4 regions of the Exiguobacterium sp. s128 genome follow, and region 3 is predicted to be linked to each of the others. Evidence: riboswitches for the same ligand, from Rfam matches in the RefSeq annotation. Region 3 holds a riboswitch; each other region holds the start of a gene.

What was found. Region 3 has a riboswitch for S-adenosylmethionine ahead of KNQ13_RS02405 (methionine ABC transporter ATP-binding protein). Riboswitches for the same ligand answer to the same signal wherever they lie in the genome.
Positions count from the first base shown of each region.
Region 1: it holds a riboswitch for S-adenosylmethionine, as region 3 does, so the genes downstream of both, mtnK (S-methyl-5-thioribose kinase) here and KNQ13_RS02405 (methionine ABC transporter ATP-binding protein) in region 3, are expected to answer to the same signal.
Region 2: it holds a riboswitch for S-adenosylmethionine, as region 3 does, so the genes downstream of both, KNQ13_RS10040 (LLM class flavin-dependent oxidoreductase) here and KNQ13_RS02405 (methionine ABC transporter ATP-binding protein) in region 3, are expected to answer to the same signal.
Region 4: it holds a riboswitch for S-adenosylmethionine, as region 3 does, so the genes downstream of both, KNQ13_RS11865 (methionine ABC transporter ATP-binding protein) here and KNQ13_RS02405 (methionine ABC transporter ATP-binding protein) in region 3, are expected to answer to the same signal.

Region 1 is NZ_JACSMT010000022.1:31,817-39,738, forward strand. It holds gene KNQ13_RS09800 (MBL fold metallo-hydrolase) at 1-409, opposite strand, end outside; gene KNQ13_RS09805 (arsinothricin resistance N-acetyltransferase ArsN1 family A) at 478-987, opposite strand; gene KNQ13_RS09810 (1,2-dihydroxy-3-keto-5-methylthiopentene dioxygenase) at 1,119-1,658, opposite strand; gene KNQ13_RS09815 (methylthioribulose 1-phosphate dehydratase) at 1,674-2,294, opposite strand; gene KNQ13_RS09820 (2-hydroxy-3-keto-5-methylthiopentenyl-1-phosphate phosphatase) at 2,291-2,950, opposite strand; gene KNQ13_RS09825 (2,3-diketo-5-methylthiopentyl-1-phosphate enolase) at 2,947-4,137, opposite strand; SAM riboswitch class I at 4,218-4,319, opposite strand; SAM riboswitch class I at 4,528-4,630, shown strand; gene mtnK (S-methyl-5-thioribose kinase) at 4,709-5,878, shown strand; gene mtnA (S-methyl-5-thioribose-1-phosphate isomerase) at 5,875-6,924, shown strand; gene KNQ13_RS09840 (AAA family ATPase) at 7,391-7,922, shown strand, end outside.
Region 2 is NZ_JACSMT010000023.1:31,808-39,729, reverse strand. It holds gene KNQ13_RS10050 (SRPBCC family protein) at 1-424, opposite strand, end outside; gene KNQ13_RS10045 (ATP-grasp domain-containing protein) at 528-1,475, opposite strand; gene KNQ13_RS10040 (LLM class flavin-dependent oxidoreductase) at 1,472-2,530, opposite strand; SAM riboswitch class I at 2,603-2,708, opposite strand; gene KNQ13_RS10035 (DUF975 family protein) at 2,827-3,465, opposite strand; gene KNQ13_RS10030 (DUF2325 domain-containing protein) at 3,533-4,795, opposite strand; gene KNQ13_RS10025 (DUF817 domain-containing protein) at 4,880-5,665, opposite strand; gene KNQ13_RS10020 (YczE/YyaS/YitT family protein) at 5,816-6,484, shown strand; gene KNQ13_RS10015 (MarR family winged helix-turn-helix transcriptional regulator) at 6,636-7,091, shown strand; gene KNQ13_RS10010 (nitroreductase family protein) at 7,107-7,742, shown strand; gene KNQ13_RS10005 (nitroreductase family protein) at 7,795-7,922, shown strand, end outside.
Region 3 is NZ_JACSMT010000003.1:103,546-111,467, reverse strand. It holds gene KNQ13_RS02450 (acyl-CoA dehydrogenase family protein) at 1-595, shown strand, start outside; gene KNQ13_RS02445 (DinB family protein) at 673-1,128, shown strand; gene KNQ13_RS02440 (arsenate reductase family protein) at 1,164-1,517, shown strand; gene gcvH (glycine cleavage system protein GcvH) at 1,582-1,965, shown strand; gene KNQ13_RS02430 (thioredoxin family protein) at 2,066-2,344, shown strand; gene KNQ13_RS02425 (class I SAM-dependent methyltransferase) at 2,895-3,533, shown strand; gene KNQ13_RS02420 (S-ribosylhomocysteine lyase) at 3,537-4,001, shown strand; gene KNQ13_RS02415 (PLP-dependent cysteine synthase family protein) at 3,998-4,921, shown strand; gene KNQ13_RS02410 (bifunctional cystathionine gamma-lyase/homocysteine desulfhydrase) at 4,914-6,080, shown strand; SAM riboswitch class I at 6,140-6,245, shown strand; gene KNQ13_RS02405 (methionine ABC transporter ATP-binding protein) at 6,326-7,348, shown strand; gene KNQ13_RS02400 (methionine ABC transporter permease) at 7,345-7,922, shown strand, end outside.
Region 4 is NZ_JACSMT010000033.1:20,002-27,923, reverse strand. It holds gene KNQ13_RS11895 (C40 family peptidase) at 1-231, opposite strand, end outside; gene rho (transcription termination factor Rho) at 593-1,957, shown strand; gene KNQ13_RS11885 (type B 50S ribosomal protein L31) at 2,055-2,300, shown strand; gene KNQ13_RS11880 (DedA family protein) at 2,336-2,968, opposite strand; gene KNQ13_RS11875 (thymidine kinase) at 3,164-3,784, shown strand; gene KNQ13_RS11870 (alpha/beta hydrolase) at 3,856-4,614, opposite strand; SAM riboswitch class I at 4,680-4,782, opposite strand; SAM riboswitch class I at 5,032-5,135, shown strand; gene KNQ13_RS11865 (methionine ABC transporter ATP-binding protein) at 5,221-6,252, shown strand; gene KNQ13_RS11860 (methionine ABC transporter permease) at 6,242-6,892, shown strand; gene KNQ13_RS11855 (MetQ/NlpA family ABC transporter substrate-binding protein) at 6,925-7,746, shown strand; gene KNQ13_RS11850 (M20 family metallopeptidase) at 7,774-7,922, shown strand, end outside.

The DNA of each region.
Region 1 (7,922 bases), on a different contig from region 3:
TACCCATCCGTTGGCCGATTTCTCCAACGCCGTGTTGACCCGATGTATGAGAGACGCGGATATCGCCGAGCGTCAATCCATTCTCAAACGACGAGACGTTCGTGAATCCGGCTTCGCGGATCGTGGCAACGTCCGCCTCATTTTGCGCATAAAGCGGGATTTGTTTCGGCAAAACCTTTTTGGCCGTCTCATCAAAGTGGTCGGCATGCAGATGGGTGACGAAAATTGCGTCCGGATCGAGTAACGTCGAGACATCGACCGGTAAGTCGACGAGCGGGTTCGGAACGGCATTGGGTGTTTGCCCAAACGGCGGCAAGGTTCCTTTTTCACCGAGAAACGGATCGATTAAAAATACTTGATTGGCATAAGTGACGACGAGGGTTGCATTACGAATCTGTTGAATATCCACGGGCAGTCTTCCTTTCGGGTTGGGAATGTGTCAGTGTTCGTTCATTTCCCATTCAGACGCCGTGTTAATCATATTTGATCGTCAATCGTCTTTGAAAGTACCTTTTCCATCGCCAGAACATCAACATAATACCCATTGAGCATTCCTTGTTCCTTAAATGTCCCGACGATCCGGAAGCCGGACCGGATATAGAGTTTTTGACCGAGTTTATTAAACGGGAAGGTAAACAGGATCAATTTATGGAATCCCTGCGTGATCGCGTGTTCCTCGATGATCCGTAAGAGCTGTCGTCCGATGCCTTGACCGCGGTGGGTCCGGGTGATGTAGACAGACAGTTCACCGACGGATTGATAGACCGGACGCGGATTGTACGGGTCAAGCGAGATGAAGCCAAGAATCGTCGTTCCTTCATACGCCACAAACCCGGCATAACGTGTCGTTCGTTCCTGATACCAGTCTTCCATGAAAGATAATTCCTTGGTATCCGTTTCAAGCGTCGCAATCCGATCTTCGATGCCTTCGTTATAGATGGCGAGGATGTCTTTCAAATCAGCTTCTTGGACAGGGCGAATCATCATACACGTGACCTCCAGTTCAAATGAGTCTTTTCTTCATTATATAGGAGGAAACGGAAACAAGCGGTATGTTTGTAGGATAGAAAAAAACAGACAGCCGGATAAACCGGACCATCTGTTTTCAGGAGAATGCTTTAGTTAGTTGTTTCAATTGGATCTTTTTCATAAATCGGCACCCACCCGTCCGTCGTCACGAAAATCCGCACGGCAACGACTTGACGGTCGTCCTGGAGCGTGAAGTAATGACGGGTGTTGACTGGGACGGAAATCAAATCACCCGGATTCAACTCAATGTTGTAATAGCCGACTTCGTCATCCTGGATGGCAAAAACACCGTGACCGCTGACGATGAACCGGACTTCGTCATCCGTGTGATGGTGTTCTTTCTGGAAGTTGACGAGCAACTCATCCAAGTTCGGTGTTGCGTCAGACAGGGAGATGATATCAGCCGTCTGATAACCGCGACGTTCCGAGACATCCGTGATTTCCGGTTGGAACGTACCGAGAATCGTTTGTTTGTCCGCATCCGTCAACGTGTACGTGTCGACCAGTTCCGCTGGGAGTTTCGTGACATCCCATTGTTCATACAAGACGCCGCGTGAAGCCAGAAACGCAGACACCTCGTTTTGATCCGTATACCGTTCGTTTGTTTTTTGGAAAAGTACTGTTGCCATTGTAAATTCCTCCTTTTAATGAATCGCCTGTCGGCACGTTTGTAGTTTTAAGGTGTAACTGAACAAAAACTCGAATGCTTCCAACTGTTTTTTGGCTTCAAAGGCAGTCGGTGCCCAGACAGTGATGCCGTGATTGCGGATCAGGACGGCGCCGCTCTCGGCATGCACATGCGCTGCAAAGGCAGCGGCAAGTGTCGGAATGTCTGCATAGTTCGGGATAATCGGCACACGGACTTCCGCATTTTCTTCCCAAAGGCCGAGTGCTTTGATGATTTCCTGACCGGCAAACCGAATCTCGCCTTGGTCCCCGTACAGTTCCGAAATGACATTGTTGTCGATCGTGTGGACGTGAAGGGAACACCCGGCAGTCGTTCGGTTGAAGACCTCGACGTGGAGCAAGGTTTCGGCAGAGGGACGACCCGTCTGTTCGCCGATCAGTTGACCGGACGCGTCGACATGGACGAAGTCGTCCGGTGTATCCTGCCGTTTGTCCTTACCGCTTGCCGTCACGAGAAATTCAGTCGGTTGATCGGCTGTCCGGATGGCGAGGTTACCGCTCGTACCGGGAAACCAGTCGCGTGCGGCGAACTCCTGTTTAATGGCACGTAATTCTTCGTATCGTTTCAAGAATGTCATGCGTACACCTCCGTTGTCTGTAAGTGTTCGACGATGTCATAAAACGTTTCAAACGGTGTATAGGGAATACCGTGTTGTTCACACAGTGTAATCAGATAGTCCCGGGCATAGACGTGGTCAGCTTGTTTCGCCAGTTCGAAATCCGTCACGGAGTCACCGATGGCGATGATCGTGTCACCGTCCTGCTTGAGCTTTCGGGCAATCGACGTTTTACAACACCCGCATTGATTGTTGCATGCCGCATCGCAAGCGTGTGGCCATTCAATCCGAATCGTCTCTTCGCTAAAGTCACTGCCGTTGCAATAAATCGCTTCATCTGTCAGTAATCCTTTAAGAATGGGTTGGACAAAAAAGTCGATTCCGCCGCTGACGATCGCAAAGTCGATCCTGTTCGATTTGGCAAAGGCGAGTAAGGTCTTAAAGCCGGGACGAATGACAGCCCGCTGTTCCAAAAAATCAACATAGTCTTGTTTCCGGTCTGACGGAAGCAGCCGAAACATCTGTCCGACGCCGGACTGGATCGAAAGGGACCGGTCGAGCACACCTTTTTTCAACGGCTCAAAAGCTGCCGGTGGAGCAAATTCTTTCATCAACGCGATGATGTTGTCGTGTTCCGTCACCGTGCCGTCGAAGTCACATAAAATCCGGATCGTCATTTCGTGATCCCCCAAGCGTCAAGGGCGACCCGTAATTCTTCCTGCCGCGTTGCGGCACTTGTCAACGATTCTCCGGTCAGTGCGGCGTCGAGCGCCTGACGGAATGCAAGGACACCGGCAGCGGCACCTTGCGGATGACCGTGAACGCCGCCTCCGGCATTGATGACGGAATCGATGCCGAAATCATGAACGAGTTGGGCGACGAGACCGGGATGGATTCCGGCGGACGGGACCGGGAGAATCGTTTTTGTATTACCGATTCGGGTCGCTTCGACCGCAATCCCGCGGGCCAAGTCTTTGGCGAGGGCGACGTTCCCGTACGGCGACGGGAACAGTGTCAAGTCGGCACCAGCGAGTCGCGGTAACGTCCCGAGTAACACGGGAGCGGAAATCCCGTAATCAGGACTTGCGATCAAGGCACCGCTTAAGGCCGGGTGATTAAAGATTGGAACGGAAATGTCCGGATCAGCAGCTAACTCGCGCAGGACATCGAGTCCGTATGTAAACGTGTTGAGCAGGAAGGCCGTCGCACCTGCTTCAATCAAACGTTTTGCCTGCTCTTTCAAGCGGAAGACCGGACCGCTCAACGTAATCGCATAAAGAGCCCGTTTACCGGTCTGTTCATAATGTGCATGGAGAACTTCTCGTCCAATCCGTGCCCGGTCGAGTGCCGGTGTCAACGGATTGTCGTATAAGATTTCATCATCTTTGACGAGATCAATCCCACCGGCAAGCTGGGCTTCAAGTTGTTCCCGTAAAAAAACGAGGTCCCGTCCGATGACGCCTTTAAATATGCTCATCAACAGAGGGCGGTCATGGACTTGGATCAATTGACGGACGCCCTCGATGCCGAATTTAGCACCGGGAAAATCCGGTGTGAACGTAGCGGGAAGCTGAAGATCCGTCAGTTTGATTTGACCGTCGAGCGACAGCTTGCCGAAGACGGTCGTCAAAATCGCCGAAAAGTCTCGTGAGACGTTGTGTTCCGGATAACGGATTGTGACATACCCTTTTCCGTCGTGTTCTTCCGTATGGACGACTTGTCCTTTAAAGGATTCAAGCTGTTGTTGTTCCAAATGATTCAAATCGGTCCATGAGCCGACCGTCAGACCGAGGGCGATTTGCTCTGCCCGTTTTGGTAACTGATCGGTCACGCCGAGTTGGTACGTTGCGGTAATGTACGCCATGATCGTCGTCTCTCCCTTGTTAAAAAATACAAAAATGGTCCCTCGTCAATGACAAGAGACCATGAAGAATTGCGCGTGGACTCTTATCTGTCAGCGTGTTAGCTGCAAGAATTAGCACCGTGCCAAATGGTCGGTTGCTGCGACATCGTAGGGCTCGTCCCTCCGTCTGCTCTTGATAAGAATTGGATGAAATTGTGAAATATAATTGCAATTTTTACATGAGATGACGGACTTGTCAAACTATTTTTTGAAAATTTATTTTTTTGAAAATACTTCTTCTATAGACGATTCCGTTTTTGAATCCGTTTCACTAAAAATTGGAATTGACAGACTACCAGCAACGCACGTAGTATTCAAATCAACATCAAATCACACGACAACTACATATGACTCTTATCGTGAGTTGGCAGAGGGAATTGGCCCGAAGACGCCGCAGCAACCGACCATCCGGCACGGTGCTACATCCAACAGACATTCGTCTGAGAGATAAGAGGACGGAGTATTCTACTGCGCCTCTTTTCTTTGACGAAAAGGGGCGTTTTTTCGTGTGATCATCAAGGGGGAAATCATAATGGGATATCAAGCATTTACAGTACAGGACGCCATCGAACGGGTTCGGACACTCGGTCTGATCGGCAATGAACCGGTGACGGCAGAAGAAATCGGGGACGGCAATTTAAACCTGGTCTTTCGGATTCATGCGGGGGACCAGCACCTGATTTTAAAACAAGCGTTACCGTATGCGAAGGTCGTCGGTGAAAGCTGGCCGCTGTCGCTCGAGCGGGCATGGATCGAACAGTCAGCGTTAAAAGAATTCGCGAAAGTCGCGATTCCGTTCGTCCCGCGTGTTTATCATGCCAGCAAAGAAGAAGCCTTTACGGTGATGGAAGACTTGTCTCATCTGACAATCGTCCGGGCTGGATTGCTTGAGGGAGAGAAGTATCCGTTGCTCGCGGAACACATCGGTTCGTATTTGGCACGGACGCTCTTTTATACGTCGGATTTTGCCCTCGGCCCGGTCGCGAAAAAACAGATCGCCCGTCAGTACTACAATCCGGATCTGTGCGACATCACGGAGAAACTGATCTTCACGGATCCGTTTTATGACGCGGAAACGAATGCGATTGAAGCAGGACTGGAAGCGGAAGTCGACCGGGTCTGGAACGACGCGGAGCTGAAACGGGAAGTCGCGAAGCTCGAAGCACTTTTCATCACGAAAGGTGATGCCTTGCTGCATGGCGACTTACATACCGGAAGTATTTTTGCTTCAGCCGATGAAACGAAAGTCATCGATCCCGAGTTCGCGTTTTACGGACCGTTTGGGTTTGATGTTGGTCAGTTCATCGCGCATCTGTTTTTTGCCGCTTATCCGAACTATGACCAGTTGCGCGAGGAACGGATCAAGGACATCGATACGTTTTGGCTGACGTTTGCGTCGACGTTCAAGGCGTTGTGGGAGCGGGAAGCGGTGGAACCGTTCCGTTCAGCGGACGGTCTCGTCGAGGATGTTCTCAGTACGATTTTACAGGATGCGCTTGGATTTGCCGGATGTGAATTGATCCGCCGGACGATTGGACTGGCACTGGTCGCGGACTTGGAACAGATTGCCGATCCGACCGTTCGTCTCGAACGGAAACGCCATGCGTTACGCCTCGGTGCTGCGTTGATCAAACGCCGGACGGAATGCAAGACGTTTACGGATCTGCGGAACTTTGACGTAACGGAGGAACTCAGCCGATGAGTCAATTCGTTCAGAGCATCATCTATGAAAATGGGACGGTGACGATTTTGGACCAAACCCGTCTGCCGCAAGAAGAACGGTATGAAGTGATCCAGGACTTGGCGCAAGCGATTGACGCCATTAAACAACTTCGTGTCCGTGGGGCACCGGCAATCAGTTTATTTGGTGGTTTTATCCTGGTCCAAGAAGCGTTCCGTCGGACGACAGGACCGCTTGACGAGGTGAAACAGGAACTGTTGACGGTGTCGGCACAATTACTGTCCACCCGGCCGACCGCCGTCAATTTGCGAAACGTCCTTGACGAACTGAATCAACTCATTGTTTCGGCAACGACGCTTGCGGAACTGCCGAAACGTCTGGAACAAAAAGCACTGGCGCTTTATGAGGCGGATGCCAAGACCTCCCGGCAAATCGGTATTCATGCGCTAGAATTGTTCCAGTCCGGTGACCGGATTCTGACGATTTGTAATGCCGGATCGATTGCGACAGCGGCTTACGGGACGGCACTTGCTCCGTTTTATCTAGCGAAAGAACAGGGGATTCCGCTCGCCGTTTATGCGTCGGAAACCCGTCCGTTACTGCAAGGGGCACGTTTGACGACATGGGAACTGCAACGAGCAGGGATTGACGTGACATTAATTACCGACAACATGGTCGCCCATACGATCAAAGAAAAGAACATCACTGCCATCATCGTCGGTGCTGACCGTATTACGCGAAACGGCGATACGGCGAACAAAATCGGCACGTTCCAACTGGCGTTACTGGCCCGTGCTTTCGGGATTCCGTTTTATGTCGCCGCACCGCTGTCGACCTTTGATTTTACGAGCTTGTCGGGAGACGAAATAGAAATCGAAGAGCGGGCAACGACGGAAGTGACGCAGTTTGCCGGACAAGTGACGGCGCCTGCAGGTGTACCGGTCTTCAATCCTGCTTTTGACGTGACACCACACGAATTGATCACGGCAATCATCACAGAACTTGGGGTCATCGAACAACCATCCGTGGAAACGATCGAACAAACGCTTGGATTAAACACGATTTAAAACAAACAGGGATTCGTGTTAATTGATGTCGAATCGCGTGTTAACTTACGTCATTGCCGGATGTTTGCAACACGTATCACCAGTTCCGAAAAAAATAATCAAAAAAACAGGTTTAACTTAGAATAGAATCGGTAATATTCAGTATATGAAAGGATGGTGATGCACATGAATGATTATCAATGTATAGGGAACGATCGCATGTCGCTTCGAAAAGAAGAGGATCACCGGACTTGACGGATGCAACATGACAATCGACACGAAGTGATTCGTGTTTTACGTGCAAATTGCACGGCGCAAGAACGGTTTACGATATGTGATCGTTCCTGAAAGCAGGAAGGGGGAGTCGCGAACAGCGACCCCCCTTTTGTGCGTATTCAGCTACCCCTATGCCTTTAAAAGCAGACATGGATATGAGATGATATAAGAAGTCAGAAAATTCAACTACTAAATAGCAAGGGGCCAGACAATGCGAACCTATACAAAGGAGATTCAAGCGATCATCGACAACGTAGAAAAAGTAATCATCGGTAAAGAAGGTGTGATTACACAATCTTTAGCAGCGTTACTTGCCGGAGGGCACGTCTTGCTCGAAGACGTACCAGGTGTCGGGAAAACGATGCTCGTCCGTGCATTTAGCCGTTCAATTGGTTTGACATTTAAACGTGTTCAGTTCACACCCGACCTGCTGCCGTCTGATTTGACGGGAGTTTCCATGTATAACCAAAAGACGAGCCAGTTCGAATACCGACCGGGTCCTTTGATGGGAAACATTGTCCTGGCGGATGAAATCAACCGGACGTCACCGAAAACGCAATCGGCCTTACTCGAAGGGATGGCGGAAGCCAATGTAACGGTAGATGGAGAAATTCACACGTTACCGAATCCCTTTTTTGTCATGGCGACCCAAAATCCGATTGAACACGAAGGCACGTATCCACTTCCGGAAGCGCAACTCGATCGCTTTTTGATCAAGGTCAAGATGGGATATCCCGACTTCC
Region 2 (7,922 bases), on a different contig from region 3:
GCCGGAGTAATCCTTGAACGATTTTTTCCGTCTCCCGTTCGCCTCCAAGCGACAGCAGACTTCGTCCAACAAAATTAGCCCCTTCGTTTTTCCCGGTATAAATCAGCTGACAACTTGTTTCGTCAAGCCGCTTTAACGTAAACGTCATCTCGAGCTTAAAAATCTTAGCGAGGGTAAAGCCAATCGTATTTTGCTTGAAGTCCGGTTGATTTGTATAGGCAAGATCCGTCACGATGTATGTCTCGAGGCGGTTCCCCTGCATATACGTTTGCCGGTACGTCGAACCGACGACACCCGGTTTCCGCTCAATCACCTCGTGCTGGACGACACCCGGAATCAGGCGTTGCAACCGATCGTGATCAAAGATATGCCAGGCTTCCTCGATCGGAACGTCGAGGATTTTTTCTTCGTGCCACGTCACCATCCCAACACCTCCTTTTATTAAAAAATACCCTGATGTGTGTAGTTCTAACTTCAGACTACGTCACATACAGGGTATTTGGCTCATTTCAATCGGTGAATGGTTCTTATTTTACAGTTTGACGCTCTAACGCATGCCCAAGGAACTTCGCGAGTTCCAACATGCCGAACTTACCGGCAGCCGCTTCCGCATCCGAGTTGTAGTTCGTATTCGTATTGACGTCATACGTATAAATCGTTCCGTCTGCATCCTTGATGAACTCGATCCCGGCGACCGCGATTTGGTTCGCTTGCAGGAATGCTTCATACTTTTGAATGATCGGATCATTAAATCCGTCGACGACTTTAAACTTCATCGGAGTTTGCGGTGCTTCTTCCCCGACCGGGCAGAACAAGTCATCGATCACACACGCATCCGCCGGGCACAGTTCAAAGCCTTCTGATGTATCGACTTGGACGGCGTAAACGAATTTTCCGCCGACGAATTCACAACGCGTGATATACGGTTCCGGCGCTTGAATATATTCTTGAATCAGCGTGATGCCATCGACCGGCTCATCAAAGGTCGGACCATCGAGATACGTCTCGAGCGCTTCAATCGAATGGAACAGCTGGACGCCGAGTCCTTTTCCGGCACGGTTGTGTTTCGTGATAAACGAGGACACACCAATATTTTTTGCCGCTTCAACGATTTGATCGCGACCGACGGCAGCCGTTGTTTTCGGGACCCGGATACCGGCTTTTCGAAGCGCCGTATACTGATTGATTTTACTGACTTCCAGACGTAGGGCACGCGTTCCGTTGAAGACGGTCCGGTCATGTTCTTCAAGCCAAGCGAGCACTCCTTCCGTCAATTCCGGTGCGTAACGGTGGCCACGCGTGTGCGACGACGCACTCATTCGGCTGTAGAAAACGCCTTCCGGCGGGACTTCATCAAGCGGGACTTGCCCTTCGTCGAGATGCCACTGTTCATACGGCAACTCCAGTTCCTCGAGTCGTTTAATCAGATGATCCGTCCATTCCTGATTTTCGTGTAAGATATGAATTTTTGTCATTTGGTTTGACCTACCTTTCGTTTTTCCTCGACAAGCGGCATGACGTCGCGTGCGAAGCGTTCCATTTCTTCAAGTTGCGGTGAAAATTGTAACAACAACAATGTGACACCGACTTCTTCAAAGGCGAGAATCCGCTCGGCAATCTGTTCCGGTGTCCCGATTAAATCCGGACGGAGTCCGCGGTTTGAGACCGAATAATCATTCCGTTTTACCTGTTGCTCGAGTTGCGATTTACTGACAAAGTCGTCGTAGCCGACGTAACCGGCACTGTCTTCTTTGACGTCCGTGATCCGTTGCCATTCTTGAACCGCTTCTTCTTCTGTATCCCGGCAGATGATGTAGGCAGCAAGGCCAAAACTTTCAAGCGGTGGTTGCCCTGTTGCATGTCGACGCGTTTTCATATCCTCAATCTTGACGGTCACTTCCTCAACCGTTCCCCCATGCATAACATAGGCATCACACTGTTCGACGATGGTTTGTTTTCCGGCTTCGCTTTCTCCACCGGCATACAGCTTGATGCCCGGTCGTTGAACCGGCTTCGGATGCAGTTGTGTCTGCTCGAGCGTATAGTAGTTGCCATCGAAGCTATATGGTGAGGCGTCTGCCCATAACCCTTTCATGATCGTGACGAATTCTTTGGTCCGAGCGTACCGTTCATCATGGGCCGTAAAAATGCCGTTGTATTGCCGGGCCTCTTCTTCCCACCAGGCCGAGACGACGTTTAGCGTAAATCGTCCGTTGCTGAGTTGATCGATGTTCGCTGCCATCTTCGCCGTCGTCGCCGGATTATGGAACCCCGGGCGGACGGCCGTCATGATTTCCAGTCGTTCCGTCGTTGCGGCAATCGCCGCTGCCGTCGTCCAGGCTTCTAAGCTTGGTGCTTCAAGTCCTTTAATATCATTTAAATTCAACTCCGCAATCAGCGTCGTCGAAAAACCGATTCGTTCAGCCGTTTGTGCGACCTGTTTCGCATAATCGAATGTCGCCGGCATCTGTTCGTCCTCGACATTCCGTAACCATCCTCCAAAAATCGGCAACCAAAATCCATACTCCATCCGCTATGTCCCCCTCATTAAAAAAGTCGCTCTTCTCGAAAATCGAAAAGAGCGACGGATTGATCGTGTCTGCTCTTATCTGTAAAGGAAAAGATTCCTTTAGGAAGTAGCACCTTCCGCTGCTTGCGGGGTTGCTGAAGTGTCTTCGGGCCATTCCCTCGACTTCTCTTGATAAGAATTATTGGAATTATCGTACACTTTTTAGCAGAGTAAAGCAACCATTAAACCCTGTTTTCCAATCGGAATTAAAAACAGCGATAAAAAAGGACGAGAGCTGGGCTCTCATCCTCGTTGTCTTAATATGGGGCAACAAACGTTGATTCCTCGATGGGTGCTACCTCGCCGCGGATCCGATCATAAAACTTCGCAAGCGTGACGCTGAAATAAGGTCCAACCCAGAGGAAGGCAATTCCGATGGTGATCAAGCCGAGCAGGAACCAACCAATGAATGAGAGGACGAGCATAAAGGCTTCCATCTTATGGCCATCCATCATTTGGCGTGAACGGGTGATCGCATCCAAAATTCCAATCGACGGCTCGTCGCGTAGGATGTAGAACGTCAACAGATACGAAAACGACTTGATGATTCCGGGAACGATTAACAGTAAGAACCACAATCCAAGAAGAATACCTTGAACAATTGAAAGACCAACTGCTTTCAAGAAAATTTTATACGGTTCGAATAAATCAACGATTTTTGCGTCTTCTTTACGGGAGACAGACATTGCGAGCCATGCCCAACCGATCGCAAGCGGTAGGAGAAGTATGCTTAGCACAAATCCAATCAAATCGATGAACTGAAAGTCTTCGTTAGGATCAGAAGAAAAGGCAGTTGGAATCATTTGAATGATAAGAAACAGTAAAAACATAAGTGCCATGAAGACCCAACGTCCACTGAGTGCCTCACGTGCGGATAATTTTAATTCTTTTATCATGGAGATCCTCCTCAAAATAAGTTCTACTCCTATTTACGGCTAATCGCACAAGGAGTTTCAGTTATTTTCAGGATTTCCCTGTTTTTAACTGATTCAGGCGGGCTTTCTCAAGCTGACGCTGACAGGCCGTATAAAGTGAACGGCGACCGTCCAGTCGTTCCATCGCAAACGGAATATTATATTTTTTCGCTTGCGCAATGACATGTGCTGACGCAGCATGGGAGACACGACTCGTGATAACGACGATGGCATCGGTCTTTTTAGCCAGGCTGGCGATTTTCTTAGCCGACTGGGCGTCTCCCGCAAGATGAATCAATTCGATTCCTGTCTCGGCGAAAAAGGTCCGGTAGACGGGCGCCTGTTGTTCATTCCCGACGATGACGAGACGCATTCCTTCAAAAGATGCAAAATCAAGTGGCTTCTTATCGATGAAGTCGATTGGTTGTCCCGGTAAAGAAGTCGTGACGAGTGGCGCAATCGATTGTTGCTTTTTTTCACGGATCTGACGGACTTGTCGTGCTTTTTTGATGTTTGGTTTTCGTTTCATTTGTTTGGCGTAACGACCGGTAGATTTCTTTGATTCTGGTGTCACGATCACTTCGGTGGTTGAACCTGCTCGTTTCGTATCCTGTGACGAGCTCAACGGCTGGACGATCGGTTCTTCATATTGAAAGGCATACTTCCAAACAATCGTCAGCGTTTCCGGATGACCTTTCCACATGACAAGATCGACGAGTTGTCCTTCCTTCAATTGAAAGAATCGCATGTCTTCCACCGGTGTTGCGTAATAAAACGGTTTCCCCGTCTCATCCTTCAACGGTCCTTCGACTGTCGACTCGATGATACCGTGATTCTTGACGATACATTTCTCGAAGACAATTCGTTCCTCAAGCGTCTTCATTTGATCGGTTGCGATGACGGCGAGCACTTCCAGTGACGTCCGGCGGTGATCTTGATGGCTGATTTGTACACGGACTTCCATCCCATGCTCAAGATTCCACTGACGGATCTCTTTTTCGGAGATATGACTGTTCGGCCATTCCCGTAACGAGCCTCCTTTCAGCTCACGGACAAACGTGTACGTGTATCGTTGCTCGAAGGTCGGTTCCGCTACTTCCCGCTTCTGACTGAGTAATGGTGCCGGTTCATCCTTTACCGGTTCGACAAGTCCGGATTGATTCTTGCGTGGTGTGTAATAACGCGATAGTTGGATCCATTCGTCGATTCCCCGGATTTCCTCGAGCAGCAACTCCCAGTCTTCTGCCGTTTCAACAATCTGTAATTTACTTGCGACCAAATCTTTCGCTCGCTCCATGATCTGTTGCATCATTTTCAACAACCCCTTTGCTTTTTTTCAACTATAGCAAGTGAGTTTAGCCAAGGTTGGTCTAAAAATGACCCGGTATTTTTTTGTTTAAGGTTCACGTTTAATTTCGATTGACGGATCACCCAGGCGGTATTTTTCGACGGCAACAATCAAAATCGTGATGATGACAAGTAAGAACCAGGAGGAGAGTTTACCGAAGTCGACCAGTTCCCAGCCTTCCTCCTGATTCGGATAAACCCATCCCTTAAAAAACGTCACGATGTTTTCTGCCAGCCAGATGAACCAGGCAATCAAACCGAACGACAGGACAAGCGGCATCCGGTAGACGGTCTCATTCAGGCGGTAATAGACCCAGGATTTTAAGAAGACCAGTGCAACCAGTCCCATCAACATCCAGCGGAAATCAAGTAACCAGTGATGGGTAAAAAAATTCAAGTAGACTAAGAGACCTATCACTAAGGCGAGTGCAGGACGTGGAAACGCGGTGACACGGAGATCAAACCGGCGGAAAGCTTGGCAGATGTAGCTCGCGACACTGGCATACATGAAGCCGGCATAGAGCGGAACACCCATAACTTTGCTCCACGCTTCTTCCGGATAACTCCAGGAACCGACCTGGACCTTGAACAATTCAAGACCTAAACCAATCGCATGGAAGATTAAGATCAGTTTAAACTCTTCTTTTGTTTCATACCGTGTCACGAGCAAAACAATTTGCACGATGAGACACCAGAGCAGCAACAAATCATAACGGGCAATCGGTTCAGACGGCAGATAACGGGATGTTGCAAGCGCAAAGAAAATCGCGACCGGGAAGACACAACAGATGGCTTCAAGATATGTAAAACGGATGAAATGCCGAATTTTCTGCAAGACGACGCCCCCTTTTCCTTAGTATACGGATACGACATCCCCATTCCCTCCATCTAAAGATGGAAAATATCGGATTCGCTTCGATTTTGTTCACAAACATGATACAGTTAATGAATCAATTTTAATCTAGAAGTGAGGTGTTATCCGTAAATGATGCAGACCCTTCAAACGTCTTGGCTGTTACGTTCCGTCTTAAAATGGGCATTGTTCTTATTTGGTCTTTTTCTACTTGCCGTCGGTTCATCGATGATGATCACGGCACAACTTGGCGTCTCGACGTGGGACGTTCTTCACCTTGGTCTCCAAAATAAAACACCGTTTTCCGTCGGGACGATCATCCTCCTTGTCGGCTTGTTGTTGGTATTCGTCAAGTATTTGCTCGACCGGATCACCCCGCAGGTCGGCACGCTCGTCAATGCGATTTTCGTCGGGGTGTTCATGAACTTAGTCCTCGGTTCCGGTCTCTTACCCTCCTTTTCATCCGTTTGGCAAAATACGCTTTGGCTGATCACTGGTATCTTCATCATTGGAATCGGTGCGGGGCTTTATGTCGCTGTCGGGTATGGCGCCGGACCCCGTGACGGACTGACCTTGACGCTTGCTGAGCGATTTGGAACGTCGATCCGGATGATGCGGACGTTCATGGAAATCACTGCCTGCGGAATCGGTTGGTTACTCGGTGGACCGGTCTTCTTCGGGACGATTTTATCCATTTTCTTGATCGGTCCGTTTCTGCAGTTTTGGTTAGGTCATTTCCGGCGGATGATTGCCGCGATTGATGCCGGGACGACTCCTCGGAAACAACAAAAAATCAGTTAAGTCGGTTGACTCGGATACCCTTTCACTTGAAACGGTATCTTTTTTGCGTCGATCAAGCATATTCGTTGCAACAGTGAAACAGACGCGTTATATTCGTTTACATATCAATCTTTGATACGTCAAGGATTTTTCGAACGAAGGGAAGGATGTGATGAACTTGAGTATTTCCTGTACTGAAAAAGGACGGCTGATTTATGCACTCGTCTCCGTCAATAAGACGATTGCTCAAAAATTCGATCTCTGTACGGACGGCTTTAGCCAAACCCGGATGGACTTATTAGCCCAACTCGAGGTCGACACGACGATTAGTCAAAAAGAGTTACAGCAACGGGTCAACGTCGATAATGCAGCTGTGACACGACACTTAAAGCATCTTGAAACGAACGGCATGATTGAACGTGTCCGTTCCGCAACAGATAACCGCGTCATTCTCGTTTCGTTGACGCCAGAAGGCGCAACCCGGATCACCCGGTTACGTGAGCAAAAAGATGACTTCCTCGAGCAGTTGCTTGAAGGATTCACGGCAGACGAACAACACCAGCTTACACAGATGATGCAACGGATTGAAACGAATGCCCTCACTTTACCTAAAACAACCGTTAATTAAAAAGGAGACTTTCAAATGACTACACAAACTACGACTGATTTCATGGAAATCGTTAAAGGACGCCGCTCAATCCGTAACTACGACACAAACGTCAAGATTTCAAAAGAAGAGATGACACAAATCCTTGAAGAAGCGACACTTGCTCCATCTTCTGTCAACATGCAGCCATGGCGTTTCCTCGTCATCGACAGTGCTGAAGGTAAAGCGACACTCGCTCCACTTGCGAAATTCAACCAGGTCCAAGTCGAGACGTCGTCTGCCGTCATCGCTGTCTTCGGTGATATGAATGCGGTCGACCAACTTGAAAACATTTATGATACAGCCGTCGCACAAGGACTCATGCCGCAAGATGTCCGCGACCGTCAAGTACCTGCGATTCAAGGCATGTATGAAAGTGTACCAGCCAGCGCACTGAGAGACAGCATCTTAATCGACTCAGGTCTCGTCTCGATGCAATTGATGCTCGTTGCCCGGGCACACGGTTATGATACGAACCCAATCGGCGGCTACGAGAAAGAGCAAATCGCAGAAGCATTCGGCATGGATAAAGACCGTTACGTACCGGTCATGCTTTTATCAATCGGGAAAGCCGTCGACGCAGGATACCCATCAGTCCGTCTGCCGATCAACGACATCACAGACTGGAAATAAGTACGACGTAACTCAAAAAAAATAGAGATCAGATAAAAGGGAGATTATTACTATGACAACTCAAACAACTACAGACTTTATGGAAATCGTTAAAGGACGCCGCTCAATCCGTAACTACGACACAAACGTCAAGATTTCAAAAGAAGAGATGACACACATCCTTGAAGAAGCGACACTTGC
Region 3 (7,922 bases):
TTCACGGATCAACCGGATCTTCGAAGGAACAAACGAAATCAACCGTCTGCTCGTCCCAGGTACGTTGCTGAAAAAAGCAATGAAAGGGGATTTACCACTCTTGGCAGAAGCACAACGTCTCCAAAATGAAGTCATGAGCTTCATGCCAACGGAAGTTGGGACAGAACCACTCGACCGGGAACGTCACTTGCTCGCGATGATGAAAAAAATCTTCTTGCTGACAGCAGGAACGGCCGTTCAGAAGTACCAAGATAAACTTCAGGGCGAACAGGAAATCCTTGCGAACACAGCCGACATCATGAGTGCCATCTATGCGCTTGAGTCTGCCATCGTCCGGACGGAAAAAGCGATTGTCACAAAAGGCGTCGAGAAGAGCGAATTGAAAATCCGTTATACGGAAGTGTTTGCGCAACAAGCGTTCGAAGGTGTCGAACGGGACGCAAAAGAAACGTTGTACGCGGCAGCGAGCGGCGACGAGTTGCGGATGTTGTTATCGGCATTGAAGAAGTTCAGCCGTTACCAGCCAATCAACTCGATCGGAACAAAACGTCTGATTGCGAAACGTTTGATCGAAGCGAATAAATATACGGTCTAAGTCAGGTTTACCGATTCGCCTTTACAGGGAAAATCTCTGTAAGGGCGAATTTTCGTTCATTGAAGGAGGGAGCACGAATGCGACACGAGTTAACGGAACTTCAGTTTGCGGTGGACTATTATAAATCATTGGAACGGCTGTCGGATGAAGAATGGCAGCTCCCACTTGCGATTGATCAGTGGACGGTTCAGGAATGTGTCAGTCATCTGTTTTTATGGGACCGGTATTATTTCGATCATGCCGTATCAAAATTGCCGAATGATCCGTTGACGCTCATCGAGACTGATTACGATGAATTTAATCGTCTCGCGGTCGAGTATGCGCACCATATCGATGCACTCGCGTTGCTGAAAAAAGCGATTGCTGTCCGGCTAGAGCTGGTTTCCTCCCTTGATCGTCTGACGGATGAGCAGTACGACCGGCGATACGAGGATCGTTTTCAACCGCGGGCATTCGTAGAGTCCTTCATCGCGCACGACCATCACCATCAAGAACAAATCGATGCTGCGCTGGCCCGCTTGAAACGGAGATGAGACATCTGCTAGTCTAAGGATAGAGGTGATAGAAAATGGTAACGATGTATGGGTATCCAAAATGTAGTACGTGTGTCAAAGCAAAAAAGGCACTTGAGGCAAATGGCGTCGAGGTCGATTACAAACACATCGTCGAGGAGACACCAAGTGCCGAGACGATTCGAGAGCTCCATCAAAAGAGCGGCGAACCGTTGAAGAAGTTTTTCAACACGAGTGGTCAGTCGTATCGTTCGCAAGGCATCAAGGACCGCCTGCCGAATCTGTCGGAACAGGAGCAATATGAACTGCTCGCAAGTGACGGCATGTTACTCAAACGTCCGATCGTGACGGACGGACAAGACGTGACGATTGGGTTCAAAGAAGAACTCTATCACGGAAAATGGTATTAAGAAGGCTGGTTCATTTGGTATACTAAATGCGTTAGTCCACTATAGATCACAGGGGGAATCGCAAATGAGTCAAGTCAAAGACAATCTACGTTATTCGGAAGAGCATGAATGGGTCGAAGTAACAGGAAATAAGGCACGAATCGGGATTACGGATTTCGCGCAACATGAACTTGGCGACATCGTGTTCGTCGAACTACCAGAAGTCGGTGATACGATTTCGGCAAACGAACCATTTGGTTCAGTTGAATCGGTCAAAACGGTATCCGAATTGTATGCACCGATTTCAGGGAAAGTCGTTGCGATCAACGAATCACTGTCTGATTCCCCGGAACTCGTCAACGAGTCACCATTCGAAGGGGCATGGATGGTCGATATCGAGATTGCAGATGAAGCGCAAGTCGAAGCATTGATGGATGCAGCTGCTTATAAATCGATGATCAACGAGTAATACTTAACGAAAAGAGGACAAGGAAACGATTTCGTTTCCTCGTCGTCTTTTTTTCTGTATACTGGCACAAGACAAGAAATACGAAAGGAGAACGTGATCGATGAAGGAAGTCACAGCAGCACCAGAAAACGGTTTGTTGTATGTCTATGCACCGATGTGTGGGACGTGTGCCATTGCAAGTCGGATGCTTGAGATCGTCGAAGCAACAAAAGATGGGGAATGGATTGAACAAGCGAACGGAAATTTCATTCCGGATTTTCTAGAACAGGCACAGGTCATGAGTGTTCCGGCTTTATTAAAAATCGAAGGAAATCAAGTCGTATCAAGGCTTTATGCGTTCCAGTCGGTTCAAAACGTCTTTGCATTTTGTGCGGAATAACAAGAGGAATCAAAAAAAAGATTTCTCTTTACGCTAAATTGTCGGAATATTTACAATAATCCGTTGACAATCATAAATTATGAATGGTATATTCATATCAACTTCTAGAAATGCTTTTATAGGAAGTCTGGCAGAGATGTAACTCGACTGTTTCTTTTCATTTCAAAACCGTTCAAAAAAATCCAGGATTGTTTGTTTGTCTCCCCTTAAGTCGTCCCCCAAAGACGAAGCGGCACAAGAAGACGATCCTTGGATTGGAACAGGTAATCTGGATGTGAGGACAGCTTGGCTTATGTATCGAAAAGGCGCCGTCCTCTGATGCGACGAACGAAGAAGTTCGTATCAGAGCTGGGTTTTCCTTCGTGGCATTTCTAACCACATTATTCGTGTTGCCGGTTTACCGGCAGCGCCTTTTTTTTGTTTTCGAAAGATTTTCAAGCAGTCGCCTTGCCAAGCAGAATGCTCCCTGCTACAATTCGATTAAGGTAAATTACTTTAATTCATATCCGATTAGTCGGAATTAAAAAAGAGATACGGAGGACGAACAGGCATGACAGTACGTTTTATGGATGTATTTACAGAGTGGGCGTCAACATACGACGACACAGTGACGGGGCACGATCCGGAGTACAAAGAAGTCTTTCGTCGTTATGAAGAAATATTAGATACAGTGGCAACAAAAGCGATCTCACCGGTCGTCGAATTCGGGGCGGGAACAGGGAACCTGACCCAGCGATTGCTCGAGCGGCACCAAAACGTTTTGGCGGTGGAACCGAGCCCGGAGATGCGGGAAATCCTCATCAATAAGATTCCAACGTTACCTGTGCAGGATGGACACTTCCTGTCCTTTACGGCAGATCATGCGAAAAGTTTTGTTTCGACCTATGCGTTTCATCATCTGACGGATGAGGAAAAGGGAGAAGCCGTTGATTTGATGGCGGAAATTTTGCCGCACGACGGAAAAATCGTCTATGCCGACACGATGTTCGTATCGGAAGAAGCACGTTTGCAGACGATCGCAGAAGCAAAAGCACAAGGGTTCAACGGTTTGGCAGAAGACTTGGAACGGGAGTTTTATCCACTGATTCCAGTCATGGAAGATATTTTTGCGTCACGTGGATTCGACGTGACATTCACACAATACAATCACTTCGTCTGGCTCGTAGAAGCCGAGAAAATGGGGGAATAAATCATGACACTCAAAAAAATGAACGTAGAAAGTTTTAACTTGGACCATACGAAAGTCAAAGCACCATATATCCGCGTCGCCGGTTATAAAGACGGTAAGGTCGATCAAGTCGTCAAATACGACATCCGCTTCACACAACCAAACGTCGAGCAAATGCCGATGCGTGCGATGCATACGCTTGAACACTTACTCGCGGAAAACATCCGTAACTATTCAGACGATGTCATCGATGTTTCGCCAATGGGATGCCAAACAGGTTTCTACATGGCGATGATGAACTTCGATTCGGTCGAAAAAATGAGTGAACTCGTCGAGAAGACACTTCAAGACGTCTTAGAAGCAGAAGAAATTCCAGCGCAAAACGAAGTCCAATGTGGATTCGCAAGCGCCCACGACCTTAAAGGAGCGAAGCACTATGCCGAGAAAATGCTTGCCGGTCGTGATGAATGGGACATCGTCTTCGGATGATCGCGAAGTCAGTCCGGGACCTCGTCGGAAATACGCCGCTTTACGAGATTACTTCATTCGATTTGCCTGCTGGTACGCGGATTTTGGCGAAGCTCGAATGGATGAACCCTGGGGGCAGCGTCAAAGACCGCCTGGGCATTCAACTCGTTGATGCGGCGATCGAACAGGGACACGTGACACGAGGCGGAACGATCATCGAACCGACTGCCGGCAACACCGGCATCGGTTTGGCGCTCGCCGCTAAAAAATATGACTTACAAGTCATTTGTGTCGTTCCTGAAAAATTCAGTCAGGAGAAACAGACGTTGATGCGGGCACTCGGCGCGACTGTCGTCAACACACCGACTGAACTCGATATGCAAGGCGCGATTGATAAAGCAAAAGAACTGGGACAAACGATTCCAAACAGTTATGTCCCGCTTCAATTCGAAAACGAAGAAAATCCGGTCACGTATCAGCGGACACTTGGTCCTGAGCTGATGGCGGAACTCGATCATATCGATTGGTTCGTCGCCGGATGCGGGTCAGGTGGAACGTTTGCCGGAACAGCGGCATTCTTAAAAGAACGTCTCGGGACAAAAGGTGCCATCGTCGAACCGGAAGGCTCGGTCCTCAACGGAGGACCGGCCGGACCGCATAAGACGGAAGGTATCGGGACGGCCAAATGGCCAAGTCTTGTATCCCGCGACTTAGTAGATGAAATTCATACGATTTCTGATCACGATGCCTTCACAAAAGTCCATGAACTGGCGGCTCGTGAAGGGTTGCTCGTCGGCAGTTCAGCCGGCGCGGCACTCGCAGCAGCGCTTGATATTGCAAATCGTTTTCCCGGCAGTACCATCGTCACCGTCTTCGCAGACAGTGCCGAACGGTATTTAAGCCAACAAATCTTTGAAAAGGTGGACGAGACACATGCGTAAAAAGACAGCATTGATTCATGGGGGAACAGGTGTCGATCGAGCAACAGGTGCCGTTACACCTCCGATTTATCAAACAAGTACGTATAAACAAGAGAAGATCGGTCAGTTAAAAGAAGGCTATGAGTATTCACGGACAGCGAACCCGACACGGACAAGCATCGAACGATTGATTGCGGATCTTGAAGGCGGCGTACGTGGTTTTGCGTTTGGATCAGGAATGGCAGCGATTCATGCTGTTTTCAACCTGCTTGAGTCAGGCGATCATATCGTCATGACCGATGACGTCTACGGTGGAACGTTCCGCTTGATGCAACGTGTCTTACCGAAGTTCAACATTCATGTGACATTCGTCGACACGACGGATCTTGCCGCGACGGAAGCTGCGGTTCAAGACAACACGAAAATGCTGTACGTCGAAACACCGACGAACCCGTTGTTGAAAGTCACGGACATTACAGCTGTCGCGGACATTGCGAAACGCAATAACTTGAAACTCGTCGTCGACAACACGTTTGCGACACCTTACTTGCAACAACCACTTGCACTCGGCGCAGACATCGTCTTGCACAGTGCAACAAAATACATCGGCGGTCACTCAGACGTCGTCGCTGGACTCGTCGTCGTCAACAGCGATGCACTTGGTGAAGATCTTCACTTCATTCAAAACTCGACTGGCGGCATCCTTGGACCACAAGACAGCTTCTTGCTTGTCCGTGGTTTACGGACGCTTGGTATCCGGATGGATGCGATCGAAGAAACGTCACATGATCTCGTTCAGTTCTTACAGGACCAACATGTCGTCTCAAACATCTTCTACCCGGGACTCGCGTCACATCCGGGTCACGCGACACAACAAAAACAGGCGACTGGTTTTGGCGGCATGATCAGCTTTGATGTCGGATCAGCGGAAAACGCGGAGAAACTCGTCGAAGCGACACACTTCTTTACGCTTGCCGAGAGTCTCGGCGCAGTCGAAAGTTTGATTTCCGTTCCGGCACGGATGACACATGCCTCGATTCCAGCAGAACGTCGCGCTGAGCTCGGCATCACGGACGGACTCGTCCGGATTTCGGTCGGACTGGAAGATGCAGAGGACTTAAAAGAAGATTTAGCACGTGCTTTCAGTCTGTTAAAACCAGTTTCAGAAAAAACTGTTTGACAAGCAAAATAAGCCCTGCTAATATTCAGATTATATTAAAAATAACTAAATACCGATAACTCTTATCGAGAGTGGTGGAGGGACTGGCCCGATGAAACCCGGCAACCGCGGAATTTATTCCGAAGTGGTGCTAATTCCAGCAGACGAATGTCTGCAAGATGAGAGCAAATGGTTTTGTGTACTGAAAAAGTGCGCGCGTTTGCTCTAAAACGTGCGCACTTTTTTTACGTTTAGGAGGGACAGTATTGATTCGCTTACAGGATGTAGGAAAGATTTATCGCTCGAAGCGCGGATCGGTTGAAGCCGTCGTCAATGTCGACTTAACAATCGAGCGCGGTGAAATTTTTGGAATAATCGGTTATTCGGGAGCAGGGAAGTCCACCTTGATCCGATTGCTGAATATGTTAGAAACTCCGACGAGTGGCTCGATTCAAATCGACGGAGTCGAAATGACGACGTTACGTCCAAAAGAATTACGCGGCGTCCGCAAAAACGTCTCGATGGTCTTCCAGCACTTTAACCTGCTGTGGTCGCGGACGGTTGAAGAAAACATCATGTTCCCACTCGAACTCGGTGGTTATCCGAAAGCACGCCGTAAAGAACGGGTCGCCGAGCTGATTCAACTTGTTGGACTCGACGGACGAGAAGGCGCTTACCCGTCGCAACTATCGGGTGGTCAAAAACAACGGGTCGGGATTGCCCGGGCACTGGCTTCTAACCCGGACGTCTTATTATGTGACGAAGCGACAAGTGCGCTTGATCCGAAAACGACGGATTCGATCTTAGAGTTGCTCGTCGATATCAACAAAAAACTGAAACTGACGATTGTCTTGATCACGCACGAGATGCACGTCATTCAAAAAATCTGTAACCGGGTCGCCGTCATGGAAGCCGGGAAAATCGTCGAACAAGGACCGGTCGCCGAAGTGTTCCGTCATCCAAAACAGGCGATGACAAAAGAGTTCGTCAAACAGTTGACGTCTTCAGCAGAAAACGAATTGACGTTTACGAAATTGCGGGAACGGTATCCGACCGGGAAAATCGTTCAGTTGACGTTTGTCGGTTCGACTGCTGAGAGCCCGATTCTTGCCGAAGTCATGAAAGATTCGACCTTATTATTTAATATCATTGGCGGGAACGTCGGACAAACGCAGGACGGGGCACTCGGGACGCTGTTCATTCAGTTGATCGGGGCAGAACAGGAAACACAAGCGGTCATCGCCAAACTTCAAGCGAGTGACGTTGAAGTGGAGGTCGATCATCGATGAGCAAGTGGTTTGAAAATGTAGATTGGTTAGTAATGGGGCAACAAACGGTGAATACGTTGTATATGACAGGTGTCGCCGGAATCGTGACGTTTGTCGCCGGACTGTTGATCGGTTTGCTGTTGTATGCGACCAACGAGGAACTCTTGTTTAAGAATCGGACGTTTTACGGGATTCTCAGTTTCTTCGTCAATATCTTCCGGTCGATTCCGTTCATCATTTTGATCATCCTATTGTTCCCGGTGACAAAACTCGTGACCGGTTCAATTATCGGATCAACCGCAGCGATCCCGGCTTTGATTATCGGGGCTGCGCCGTTTTACGGACGGATGGTCGAACTTGCCTTGCGTGAAGTCGATAAAGGAGTCATTGAGGCAGCCGAATCGATGGGGGCAACAAAACTCCAAATCATTTATAAGGTACTCATTCCAGAAGCATTACCTGCGATCGTCTCTGGTATCACAGTGACACTCGTCGCCCTCGTCGGTTACACAGCAATGGCCGGAGTAGTGGGTGGTGGGGGACTCGGTAACTTGGCCTTCATCGATGGGTTCCAACGTACTCAAAACGACATCAT
Region 4 (7,922 bases), on a different contig from region 3:
TGAAATTTTTGTCCAGCTGCCTGATTTACCTTTGTATGTAAATGATTGGCCTGCGTTTACTTTACCGACGATGCTTGCTTTTGTAGAAGGAGCTGTACGAACGCGTAATCCGCTATCTGTGATCTTGACTTTCGTTACTGTCGAAGCTGCCTCAACTTTACCTGTTCCCACTGATGCAAATCCTGAAACCACTAATGCTGCTGCCGCGACCGATGCTAGAAAACGTTTCATATGTGAAATCCTCCATGTCATTTTAAAGTAGTTTTGAAAACCGGGTTATATGATCAATCTCATTAAGTGTTTGTTTAAGCAGTTTGCCTTACAACTGTGTAAGTTTTTCTCTGCACGATTATCTTAGCATGCGGAGACATGAAAACGTTTTTTCAGTTCCGCTACAAAACATGACGTTTTTGTAACATAACTGCAATAATATGCTCGAATATTACAAAGAAGAAATTCCCATTCTTTAAATCACGACGAAAGAGGTGCAAATGTGATACCTTTAATGCACGAAGAAATTATTAAGCTACACTTGTAAAATAAACAGCGAGATCTTTGCAACTGAATTTATATGAAGAATAGGTGAATGCATATGCCAACTGAAAAAACCGACAAACCAGAACGTTCCTATACACTTGCTCAATTGAGTAACCTGACATTAAAAGACTTATATGAAATCGCAAAAGCAAAAAATGTGCCACAGTACCGAGAAGCCCGTAAACGTGAATTGATGTTCAAGATTCTGAAAGCGCAAGCGGAATCGACAGGTCTTTATTTCCTCGAAGGGGTATTAGAAGTCATCCCCGGTAACCCACAGATGCAAAATGATGGTGGCTTCGGCTTCCTTCGTCCTATCAACTATTCGCAATCCTCTGAAGACATCTACATTGCCGCCTCACAAATTCGCCGTTTTAACCTCCGTAATGGAGACGTCGTGACCGGAAAAGTTCGTCCGCCAAAAGAAAATGAGCGGTTCCAAGGTCTTTTAAGTGTGGAAGCCGTTAATGGAGAAGCACCGGATACGGCACGAAATCGGTTATTTTTCCCGGCATTGACACCGATCTATCCGGATCGTCTGATGCGACTCGAAACTGAACCACGTCATCTGTCCGTTCGTGTCATGGATATGATTGCGCCGGTTGGATTCGGACAACGGGGATTGATTGTCGCGCCGCCTAAGGCAGGTAAGACATCTCTATTGAAGGAAATCGCCAATTCGATTCAAGTCAATCATCCGGACGTCGAGCTGATTGTTCTTTTAATTGATGAAAGACCGGAAGAAGTGACGGACATCGAACGGTCCGTACCGGGAGCAGACGTCGTCAGTTCGACGTTTGACGAAACACCGGATAATCACGTTCGGATTTCAGAGCTCGTACTTGAACGAGCGATGCGTCTTGTGGAACATAAAAAGGACGTCGTCATCTTAATGGACTCCATCACACGTTTGACGCGCGCCTATAACTTAACCGTCCCGCAAAGCGGTCGGACGTTATCAGGTGGGATCGATCCTGCTGCTTTCCATAAACCAAAACGCTTTTTCGGTGCCGCGCGTAACATTGAGCATGGTGGCAGTTTGACGATTCTTGCGACCGCGCTCGTCGAGACGGGCTCACGCATGGATGATGTCATCTATGAAGAGTTTAAAGGGACCGGTAACATGGAACTTCATCTAGACCGGAAACTATCCGAGCGTCGGATTTTCCCGGCCATCGATATTCGGAAATCCGGAACACGGAAAGAAGAGTTGTTGTTACCGCAAGATCAACTCGATGCCTTGTGGACGATTCGTCGGACGATGAACGAATCAAACGAGTTTGTTGACAGCTTCTTACGGAAGATTCGTGACACAAAAAACAATGAAGAATTTTTTGTGGAACTGAACAAAGAAAAGAAGAAACCGGTCCGACGCGCACCTGTCAAACCGCGTGTGACGAAAACAGACACAACGACATGAAAATAGGTATTGCGGGTCGTCAAAAAATCGTTTAGTATAGGAAGGTAACTTACTCTGGCTCAGCAAATGAACCAGGGCGGAAGGAGAGAAAACAACCATGAAACAAGGAATTCACCCAAAATACAACAAAGTTGTGTTTATGGATTCAACTACTGAGTACAAATTCTTGACTGGTTCTACACGTTCTTCGAACGAGACAATCACTTGGGAAGATGGAAACGAGTACCCACTCATCCGCGTGGATGTGTCTTCGGACTCGCACCCATTCTACACTGGTCGTCAAAAGTTCAACGCTGCAGACGGTCGTGTCGATCGCTTCAACAAAAAATACGGCCGCAAGTAATTGCGACTTCTGTATACAAAAACAGCCTGTCTCCATCACTGGAGCAGGCTGTTTTTGTATAGGCTGAATTGAGCACGGTAAGCGAGATAGGTTTTAAGCACAAAGGACAGACCGATTGCTCCAGCAGCCCCAACGAGGTACGGCAACATATCCGGGTTGTTCGCAAAATGTGCAACCAGCAAACCGAAAGAAAAGTGACGACCCAGAAAATAACCAGCTCCTAAAAAGAGACTGATCCAGATCAAGGCGCCTGTGTAGGCATAGGTCGCGAAAACTTGAAACGGCATCTTCGAGACACCGGCGAAAAAAGCAGACAGCTGACGTAATCCGGGTATGTAATAGCCGATGATCAAAACGGATTTTCCATAACGTAAAAATCCGGCCTCTGCTTGAAAGATATGTTTTTCGGAAATTCGTAATTTAGGGGCAACCCGGTGCAGCAACGGCATACCAAGTTTCAGACCTAACAAATAGCTGATCGTCATACCGATACAACTCCCGGCATAGGCTGCGAGAATCGTTCCGATCAGAGGTAAATCACCGCGATGCATCCAAAAACCAGACATGACGAGTAACGTCTCATCAGGAACAGGTAAACCAACGATACCACCAGCGAGTAGAACGGCGAGTCCGAACGCTCCATATTGATGGAGGACTTCATGTAGCATGTGATGAATCGGAGTCACCTTCCTTCAAAGAAACTTCTCTTTTATTGTACAGGAAAGAGATACCAGTTGAAATGACAAGATGAAGAATGAGGGAAATCGGAAATAGGTTTTTGATTTTGAGAAGTCAACTCTTTTTCTCAATTTAGATTCGGGCTATACTCGTTAAAGTGACTAATTTAGAGGACGGTGTTTTCGATGATGCATGTGATCAATCAATATGGTTGGATCGAAGTGATTTGCGGGAGTATGTTTTCCGGAAAATCAGAAGAGTTGATCCGTCGTGTCCGACGGGCACAGTACGGCAAGTTACCGGTCCAGGTCTTTAAACCGGCGATTGATGACCGCTACCACGAAGAACATGTCGTGTCGCATGGTGGCAATTCTGTCATCGCGATTCCGATGGCGACGAGCCGTGACGTGTACGTGGCGGTAGCAGAAGAGACGCAAGTTGTTGCAATTGATGAGGTTCAGTTTTTTGACGATGAGATCGTCTCCGTCATCGAGGCGCTTGCGCAAGACGGCAAACGCGTCATTTGTGCGGGGCTCGATCAGGATTTCCGGGCGGAACCGTTCGGGAAGATGCCAGAGTTGCTCGCCCGCGCCGAGTTCGTGACGAAATTGCAGGCGATTTGTTTATCGTGTGGTGATCCGGCTTCGCGGACCCAACGCCTGATTGACGGTCAACCGGCAAACTATCATGATCCGATCATCTTAGTCGGTGCTTCTGAGTCTTATGAACCACGTTGCCGTCATTGTCATCAAGTGCCGGGTAAACCCCAACCGTTACAAGAGTGGAAAAAACAACAACAAAACTAATCCTTTCTTAAAAAGGATAGCGCAACAAAGCTGACAGGACTGTTAGCTTTGTTTTTTTGTTAGCTGAACGTTCAACCCGTCTCGGTCAACCGGCTGAACTGTTCGACGAATCGGATCGTCTCCTCCACAATTGCCTCTTGATCGTAATCGAGCGTCGCGACATGATACGAATTGAGCAGACAATACGTACGTTTGTCGACAGAGCTGATTGTCCGGTGCAGGTAATCGGAGCAACTGGATGGGACGACGTGATCTTCCACAGAATATAAAATAAGGGTGGGAATTTGAAGTGTAGGTAAGTCGGGAACCGTGTCCCGGATCAAGCGTAACAGTTCTGCTGCACACGTGGTCGGGACGAAATCATAAATGATTTCAAAAGCCGGACGTTTGATATCGGGGGCGCTTTCAGGCAGTTGGTCCGGACAATCATCGAACGATAACGCTTCGTACGCTGGGACGGACAGGGCTGCGTTGATCGTGATGATGCCATCGACCGGCAATCCTTCGGTGGCGAGTGCTAAGGCGAGCGTCGCCCCCATCGATTGACCGACGATGAAGATGGATGGACACTGTTTGGCTAACAGGTCAAATCCTTCGCGGACACTTTGTTTCCAGTCTTCAGCAGTCGAAGCGGCAAAGTCACGGAGGTCGGTTCCGTGACCCGCTAAGCGAGGTGCATGGACGGTGAAACCATGTTCTGCGAAGCGTTCGCCTACAGCACGAACACTTTGTGGTGTTGCGTTAAAACCATGACACAACAGAATCCCGACGGATCCACGTTCTAATAAAAAGGCATCAGCCCCTGGTAAAACAGGATAAAGCATACTCATCAAGGTGTCCTCCATTTCAAAAATAAAAAAACTCGTTTGGCTTTGGACGGCAAACGAGTTTCTCGTATGTATCATCCAAAGCGGTTGCTTTGCTGGTCGGAGCACCTTGCGAATTGCAGGTTGCCGTGGAGTCCTAGAGCCAGTTCTCTCGTCCACTCTTGATATATCGTATAGGAATTGTCGGATTAATCATTGTGAAGATAATAGCACTGACGCGAAAGAGTTGTCAATTCGTCTTTGACCGCTATCCGGAACGCTTCTATGATGACGCACAACCCAGGATCTCAATCGATATGGGTCATATGGTTTATTTTTGAAAATATGGTTGACCTTTAAAAGATATACCTGTAATGTAAAAATTAGTTTTACGACATAAGCTTGATTCGAAACAACACACATATGAATTTCATACTGCAACACTTATCCAGAGAGGTGGAGGGACTGGCCCTACGAAACCTCGGCAACAGACTCATTATGAGCACTGTGCCAATTCCATCAGACAGTTGTCTGAGAGATGAGTCGAGTGGATTCTGCCTTTGTGCGGATCCAGGTCTCTTCTTGTTTCTTAAGAAGAGGCCTTTTTGTATTTTTAAGGGGGGAAACGTGGTGATTACATTCAAAAATGTAAAAAAAATCTATCAGACACAAGATCAGTCAATCGCTGCACTAGACGGTGTCGATCTTGAAATTAAAAAAGGTGAAATCTTCGGGGTCATCGGATTTAGTGGGGCCGGAAAAAGTTCGTTGTTACGCTGTGTCAACCTTCTCGAACGTCCAACATCCGGCAGCGTGACAGTCGATGGGCAAGAATTGACGAGCCTCTCGGCAAAACAACTCCGCGAAGCCAAGCAACAGATCGGGATGATTTTTCAACATTTCAACTTGCTGGATTCGAATACCGTCTTTGCGAACGTCGCGAAACCACTTGTCCTGACAGGTGTCAAAAAGGCTGAAATCCATCGGCGTGTCCATGAACTCCTCGCGTTCGTCGACCTGGCCGATAAAGCCGATCATTATCCGGATCAGTTGTCGGGTGGACAGAAACAACGGGTCGGAATCGCCCGGGCACTCGCGACCCAGCCGTCGGTTCTGTTATGTGACGAAGCGACATCGGCGCTTGATCCGCAGACGACACAACATATCCTGCGTTTACTGAAACAGATCAACGAGGAATACGGCATCACGATTTTACTGATTACACACGAGATGGGCGTCATCCGGGAGATTTGTGACCGGGTCGCCGTCATCGAAGCCGGCAAGCTGATTGAGTCGGGTACCGTGTTCGATGTCTTCTCGAACCCGCAGACGGCGACGGCGAAAAACTTCGTCCGGTCCGTCATGCAGGATGAAATTCCGGCGTCCGTTCAACAGTTGATCGAACGACGTGAAGCCAACCATCATATTTATAAGATCAACTTTCTCGGAGCACATACCGGGCAACCGCTGTTGTCACAAGTCGCAAAACGGTTTGACATCGATCTTAACATCCTGCACGGGAGTATCACGGAACTGCAAAACATCCCGTTTGGCAGTCTGCTCGTCGAACTGATTGGTGAAACGGCAGAAATCAGCCGGGCCTTGCAATACATCGACGAAGCCCAAGTCACGGTCGAGGAGGTGCTCGCAGATGCTGGTTAACTACACGGATATTTGGACCGCCTTCCTGCAGACCTTGACGATGGTCGGTCTGTCATTACTCTTTTCGACCTTGATTGGTTTACCGCTTGGGATTTTGCTCGTCGTCACACGAAAAGGGGCGTTGCTCGAACAAGTCCCGTTCTTCAACGTCTTGAGCAGTATCGTCAATATCTTCCGGTCGGTGCCGTTCATCATCTTACTCGTCGCGATCATCCCGTTGACCCGTCTGATTGTCGGTTCATCGATCGGGACACAGGCGGCAATCGTTCCACTCGTCTTTTATGCGGCGCCGTACATCGCCCGATTGATCGAAAGTTCGTTGCTTGAAGTCGACACGGGGGTCCTCGAGGCAGCAAAGGCAATGGGAGCGACACCGTTGCAGACGATTTTCCGTTTCTTATTGCCGGAAGCACTCAGTTCATTGGTCCTGAACTTGACGATTGCGACGATCGGCTTGATCGGAGCGTCGGCGATGGCCGGTGCGATCGGCGGCGGAGGCCTCGGGGACTTGGCGATCACCTACGGCTACCAACGGTTTGATACGACCGTCATGCTCATCACGGTCGGGATACTCGTCATCCTCGTCCAAGGTTTACAGACGATGGGCAACCTGTTGGCACGAAAAATTCGCAGACACTAAAAAACATAGAGAAGATAAGGGAGAGATGAACGATGAAAAAAGGATTAGCGATTGGTGCAGCATTAACGATGGTATTATTTGCAGGGTGTGCGGCGTCCGGGGAAGAGGATCAAAATACGGTCAAGCTCGGCGTCAGCAGCTCGGATACGCAAGTTTGGGAATACGTCGCGAAAAAAGCGAAAAAAGAGGGCATCACGATTGAACTCGTCAAATTCTCCGATTATGTGCAACCGAACCTGGCACTCGCAGAAGGCGAAATCGATGCCAATTCGTTCCAGACGATTTCGTACTTCAATGCCTTTAAAAAAGAACATAACTTAAAGCTATCGCCGATTGCGACGACCGTCATCGCACCGATGGGGATCTATTCGGATAAAGTCAAGGACGTCAAAGATATCCCGGTCGGTGGAAAGATTGCCGTCCCGAACGAGGCGACGAACATGGGACGGGCACTCCTGTTGCTGCAGGAAGCCGGCTTGATCAAGCTACCGGACGACTTTGACGGAAACGGAGCCGTCGACAAAATCGTCGAGAATCCGAAAAAGCTGAAGATTGTCCCAGTCGTCGCCGGGCAGACGCCACGTGTTCTGCCGGATGTATCGGCATCAATCATCAATAACGGGATCGCCGTGGATGCCGGCTTTAATCCGATCAAAGACTCGATTCTCCATGAAAATGCAACAGCGAAACCCTATATCAACATCATCGCGACACGAACGGAAGACAAAGACAAAAAGACGTTGAAGAAAATTGCTTCACTTTACCAACAGGATGATGTCGCGGCCTTCATCAAAAAAGAGTACAAAGGAAGCACGATTCCGACGTTCGTCCCACTCAGTGACATTGGCGAATAATTAAACATCCAAAGGAGCGTGACCCAAATGACGGTTCAGACAAGACGGGAAAACTTGATTCAAACGATTGAGCAGGATATTGAACAAAAACGCGAGTCGTATCTCGAGACGAGTCACCGGATTCATGCGACACCCGAGATTGGGAACGAGGAATATTTTGCCTCGCGCCATCATGC